DNA from 2 places in the Brevibacillus sp. 1238 genome. Region 1 is predicted to be linked to the other one. Evidence: riboswitches for the same ligand, from Rfam matches in the RefSeq annotation. Region 1 holds a riboswitch; the other holds the start of a gene.

Region 1 (3,113 bases):
GACGTTTTCGAGCTGGATGGCCGCTTTTTCTCGCAGCGTATAGAGCGTTTCATATTCCGTAACATCGTAATCTATTTGCAGCAGCTCAAGGTCGATGCTGGTTTTCAATGCTTGCTCGATCGCACCGTGAAGAGACAGAGGAGCGGTCTGGGTTTGTTCTGCGGCTGCAACGACTGCAGGAGCGGCCATAGCCAAATGAGTATTGCCTGCAAGAAGCGCGGCAACCAGTGTAGTGCTGTAGAGATGCTTCGATAACCTGGACTTCATTATGGGGCCTCCTTGGGAATAGGAAAAGAGTTTGTCGATAACGATTCTCATTATCAAATTTTCATGAACAGTATATATTTCCAGTCTACATTCGTCAATATGTAATCATAAGAAAGTTGATCGGAAAAATAAAATGAAACAATAAAAAAGCTCCCTCGACGTGAGGGAGCCTGCAATGACTTGTTTGGCAAAGCTATTTATTTTTCGTCCATGCTGAAATCTACTTTATGGAGCGGAACAAGCTTGCTCTTTTTCGTATACTTGTAGACAAGCCAGACGATCAAAAACAGCGGCAAGCCAACATAGGAGACGAACACGCCGTTCCAGTCAATCTCGCCGCCGATAAACGCCGAGTAGTTTTGGCCGACAATGACGACGCAGCAAATAATAAAGGCGAAAATCGGGCCAAACGGGAACAGCTTCGCCCGGTATGGCAGCTCACGCAGGTCGCGGCCTTGGGCCAGGTACGCTTTGCGGAAGCGGTAATGGCTGATGGCAATGCCGAGCCAAGCGATAAACCCGGACATGCCGGATGCGTTCAGAAGCCATACGTACACCTCGCCATCTCCAAACAGGGAAGACAGAAACGCCAGCGCACCGATGGCAGCCGTCATGATCAAGGAATTGATCGGGACGCCGTTGCGAGTGACTTTGGCAAACCATTTTGGCGCTTTTCCTTCCTTCGCCAGCACCCACAGCATGCGGGTGGATGCGTACATGCCGGAGTTCCCGGCAGACAGCACGGAGGTGAGGATGACCGCATTCATCACAGAGGCGGCGAAGGCAAAGCCGGCTTTTTCAAAGACGATCGTAAACGGGCTGATGGCAATATCGGTAATATCACCGCTGATCAGATTCGGATTGTCGTAAGGAACGAGCAACCCGATAATCAAGATTGCGAAAATGTAGAAGAGCAAGATGCGCCAAAAAATCTGGCGGATCGCTTTCGGGATATTGCGCGCAGGGTCTTCGCTCTCACCAGCGGCCACCCCTACAAGCTCGGTTCCCTGGAACGAGAACCCGGCAATCATGAAGACGCCGAGAAGCGCCATGAAGCCGCCATTGAACGGTGCATCGCCTTTGGTGAAGTTTTGGAAGCCGACTGCTTCGCCACCCATAATGCCGAAGATCATCAAAATACCAATGATGATAAAGACGACGACGGTGACTACTTTAATCAAGGCAAACCAGTATTCGGATTCGCCGTAGCCTTTGACAGACAACAGATTAAGAGCAAACATAAGGACGAGGAACAAGGCACTCCACAAAATGGCGGGAGTATCCGGGAACCAGTATTTCATAATGAGAGCTGCGGCTGACAGTTCGACCGCAATCGTAATTGCCCAGTTGTACCAGTAATTCCAGCCAAGCGCGAAGCCGAGTGACGGGTCGACGAATCTGGTGGCGTAGGTGGAAAAGGAGCCGGATACAGGCATGAAGGCGGCCATTTCCCCAAGACTGGTCATCAAAAAGTAAACCATGATACTGATAGCGATGTAGGCGACCAAAGCGCCCCCTGGTCCGGCTTCGTGAATCGAGCCTCCACTCGCCAGGAACAAGCCCGTACCGATGGAGCCGCCGATGGCGATCATCGTCAGGTGGCGGGCTTTCAAACCACGTTGCAGTTGATTCTGTGACATAAGATGCTTGCACGACCTTTCGAAGATTTTGAGAAGGTCGGTCGGAAACGAAAAAACCGCCAATAGCCAAAAAACGGCATAGGGCGGTATCATCCAATCCCCACCAAGCCTTCACTGAAGATAGCACACCACGTTTGCCCGGCAAGCAAACGTGACAGTTCTGTCCCTTTCGGGTACAGCCCCAGCCCACGCGCACAGAGATGCGATATGAGCTTCGGCGGCTTTTCCCTTTCCTGGAGTCATAGATTTCTTCTGAATCTCGTACAGGATGACATAAAAGCCGCGACCTCTACCCTCACCGTGAAAGATGAGGATAACATGTATGAAGTTGATTTATTTATCAACTATATAAGATTGATCGTTATTAATCAATGAAAAAAGTTGTGCTGCAAAATATTGCTAGAGTGGGAGCAAGGGCTATAAAAACGACCTGCGCGCAGGCCAGGAGCCTTGCAGCTTGCGGATTTGCACGATTTGTCCGGTATGAAAAGCGTCGTGCAAAATGATGCTCATCACGCTTTGCCCGATGGAGATGGTGGGCAGCGGCTGATCGAATGCATCGCCGGAAAGGGAGCGGAGCTTTTCTTGAATGCCGCGATGTACTTCTTCCATGCGCTGCACCGCCGCTTGCCAAGCTGCTTCGTCGTCTGGCGCTCCGGATGGTTGGAAGGTGTCATCGTTCGTCTCAGCCGTACCAGGAAAATCCGTACCGGATAGACGGTGCAGCAAACGCTCTTTGAAATAGAGCAGATGACTGAGATTTTCCCAGATCGTGTTCGCTGCCTCTCCTTCGGGACGCCAGCTGGCTTGGGCCACGGTCACGCCATCCAGGGCGTGCTTGAGCGGTGGATACCAATCTTCTTTGTCATACGTGCACTCCCATTCATGAACAAGCAATTCCATCCGATTCATGTGTTTCCTCCTCGTCTGTCAAACAGATTGGTGAAGCGCTATAATGGCAATAAGAAGAAGTTTGTAACGTTCAAAATGAATTTCGTTGGTTACAAAATGATCTTACCATATGTTGGTGTTACCTACAAGAAGCGAAAATAGATGGGGGAAGAGAAGTGTGCAATGGCTATGCATCGATTTTTTAAACAGCGATTGGCGTGACTGGCGCGGGACAGGCCGCAAGGAAAATCGCCTGGCAAAGCGTGAATGGCAGGAATGGTTTTTGCAAGAGCACCAATTGCAGGCACCGCTGCC
Region 2 (3,113 bases), on a different contig from region 1:
TCCCACCATCATGCCTTTGCCGCGCAGCGCCTGAAGCTGTTCCGGGAGGCGCTCACGCAGTGCTTCCAGTCCAGCCCACAGGTAGGCAATCACTTCGTCTACGCTCGCTGCAAATGCGGGATCGAGCAGTTCGTCCAGCACGACATTGCCCAAAGCAGCCGAAAGCGGAGACGGCGCAAAAGTCGTGCCGTGATCTCCCGGCTTGAACTGGTTCATCAGCTTCGTCCCGGCAATGACGCCACCGAGCGGAAGTCCGCCGCCTACTCCTTTGGCAAACAGGATCAAATCTGGCGTCACGCCTGCGTGCTCGTAGGCAAACAGTTTTCCCGTCCGTCCCATGCCTGTCTGGATTTCATCCATGGCAAACAGCATGCCTTCCTCTTGGCAAATGGTCGCCACCTCGCGCAAAAAGTCTACAGACAAAGGCACGACACCCCCGGAGCCAAGAACAGGCTCCATCAGGACGGCTGCTGGCTTTGCCTCGCGACAGATGGCGCGCAATCCGGCTGTGTCCTCCGGATCAAGCTCGTACACGGGAAAATCCGGCTGCGGAAAATCTTGATAGACGTGCGCTTGCCTGGTCAGCCGAACGGCGCCCAGCGTCCTGCCGTGAAAACTGTTGCGCAAGACGACGATCCCTTCGCGTCCCGCTCCGTCGGTCTTCGTCCATTTGTGAATCATTTTGATCGCGGACTCGGTCGCCTCTGCGCCGGAATTGGTGAAGAACACTTTTCCCGGGATCGTCTGCTCGACCAGCCGCTTGGCCAACAGGATCGCCGGCTGGTTCAAAAATACGTTGGAAATGTGCAGGAAACGTTCTCCCTGATCGCGCAGCGCCTGAACAATCCGCGGGTGGGAGTGGCCCAGCACATTGACTGCCAGGCCCGTAAACAGGTCCAAATACTTGTTGCCCGCTGTATCGTACAGGTAGTTTCCTTCCCCTTTGGCGATCGCGATAGGCAAACGTTTATAAGAAGAGACGATGTATTGTTCGTCGAGCGTACGCCAGTCCATGTGAGCTCTCTCCCCTACAGCTGACGTAGCTCCTGCTTGATCTCCGTCTTGGAGCGAGTTTTGTCGTCGATTTGTTTGATGACACGAGCAGGTGTGCCCGCAACAACCACGTATGGCGGCACATCCTCAATCACGACCGCGCCTGCTGCTACGACCGCGCCTTTTCCTACGCGAACGCCTTCGAGGATAACCGCATTGGCACCGATCACGACATCGTCTTCGACAACAACCGGCTGTGCGGAAGGCGGCTCAATAACGCCTGCAATGACAGAACCAGCGCCGATGTGGCAATTTTTCCCGATTGTACCGCGTCCACCTACAACCACGTTCATGTCGATCATCGTGCCTTCGCCAATTACCGCGCCAATATTGATCGAAGCTCCCATCATGATCACCGCGTTGTTTCCGATGGTAACCTGGTCACGGATGATCGCGCCCGGCTCGATGCGAGCCTGGATGCCTTTTGTATCGAGCAATGGAATCGCGGAATTGCGGCGGTCGCTTTCTACCACGTAGTCCTCGATTTTGTCGGCGTTTGCAGCCAAAACAGGCTCGATCTCTTTCCACTCGCCAAAGACGACGCCAGTAGAGCCAGTGATGAACGTTTTTGCGCTGGCACCGAAGTCAATGCCCTCCAGATTGCCTTTCACGTATACTTTCACAGGTGTTTTCTTTTCGCTTTTTTGAATAAACGCGATAATTTCATTTGCATCCATCATGTTCACAGGTAAATCCTCCTTTTTGATCAAAACCTTGCCTTGTTTAAATTGACTAAAAAAAGCAATGAGTGCATTCGCTATCTCATTGCTTTCCAAACTGCCCAAGCAAATCGTAAATAGCGCTCCACAAGAAGACAATCGTCTTTTGTGACAGGATGTTCATTGTTCATGAGCCACCCCAGCCGCTGCTGTTCGAGGGGAACAACAACCGCTTCGGCGCTTTAGCCTTTCCTCCTTTTCCCGCCCCCCGGCAGATGACGAAAAGATGTACTATTCTTCGGCGCACCTCTATTTAGACTTCCAATATTATAATTTCATTTAACTCTACCAAAATCATTCCCATGTGGCAACAGCTTTATAGAAAGAAAAAAAATCGTTGACAACGAGAATCATTTTCATTATCTTATTTTTGTGAGAATGATTTTCATTATCTTATTTGGAGGGTTTCAACCTTATGAGCCGCATTTTGATGGTTTACGCAAGCATGACTGGAAACACACAAGAGATTGCTGAAGCGATTGCTGAGGGTATTCGATCCACAGGAAAAGAGCTGGAGATAAAAGAAGTGATGGACGCAACAGCCAAGGAGCTTGAGGACTACGATGGCATCCTGCTCGGCGCTTACACTTGGGGCGACGGCGATCTTCCGGACGAGTGCCTGGACTTCTACGAAGAGATGGACGACATCGATCTGACTGGCAAAAAAGTAGTCGCATTCGGTTCCTGCGATTCCGCTTACGAGCACGTTGGCGCTGCCGTAGATACTCTCTTGAAAAAGGCGAGCGAGCGCGGTGCGGAAACACCACTTGAAGGCTTGAAAATCGAGCTGTCCCCTACAGCGAAAGAAGTGGAAACCTGCAAGGCGTTTGGCGTTTCTTTCTCCGAATTGCTGGGCTAAGACCAGAAGGCCGCTGAAAAGAAAAAGCCTTTCCACTTAAATCAAGTCATGGTACAATGTCGATCCGACTTTTTCCAGGGAGGATTGATATCATGACGCTACATACAGAAACGGTCTATCTGCGACCTCTGGGCATGGACGACGCAGCCGAGCTTCTTGAGCTTCGGCTGCGTAATCATGCTTTTTTGCAACCTTTTGAACCGATTCGGTCGTCTTCCTTTTTGACGCTCACGGGCCAACAGGAACAAATCGCCCAGGCGGAAAAAGACTTTGCCGCTGGCACAGGCTACGCTTTTGGCGTCTTTCTGCGCGAAACGGACGACATGATCGGCCGTGTTGCCCTGTCAAACGTCGTACGCGGCGCCTGGCAAAACGCAACCATCGGTTACTTCATGGATCAAAGCTGCAACCAAAAAGGCTACACGACAGCCGCCGTCAGGCTCGCTCTCGCTTTCGCCTTTCAAGAAGCCGGTTTGCACCGC

What was found. A riboswitch is a leader RNA that binds a small molecule or an ion and turns the genes downstream of it on or off. The one in region 1 is predicted to bind lysine.
Region 2: linked by a shared signal. The riboswitch ahead of dapD (2,3,4,5-tetrahydropyridine-2,6-dicarboxylate N-acetyltransferase) and the one ahead of M2298_RS27225 (amino acid permease) in region 1 are both predicted to bind lysine.

Annotation. Positions count from the first base shown of each region.
Region 1 is NZ_JARXWC010000021.1:47,614-50,726, forward strand. It holds gene M2298_RS27220 (TolC family protein) at 1-267, opposite strand, end outside; gene M2298_RS27225 (amino acid permease) at 465-1,907, opposite strand; lysine riboswitch at 2,021-2,207, opposite strand; gene M2298_RS27230 (DinB family protein) at 2,325-2,819, opposite strand; gene M2298_RS27235 (CGNR zinc finger domain-containing protein) at 2,977-3,113, shown strand, end outside.
Region 2 is NZ_JARXWC010000003.1:52,221-55,333, reverse strand. It holds gene M2298_RS07810 (aspartate aminotransferase family protein) at 1-1,014, opposite strand, end outside; gene dapD (2,3,4,5-tetrahydropyridine-2,6-dicarboxylate N-acetyltransferase) at 1,029-1,739, opposite strand; lysine riboswitch at 1,843-2,032, opposite strand; gene M2298_RS07800 (flavodoxin) at 2,188-2,631, shown strand; gene M2298_RS07795 (GNAT family N-acetyltransferase) at 2,724-3,113, shown strand, end outside.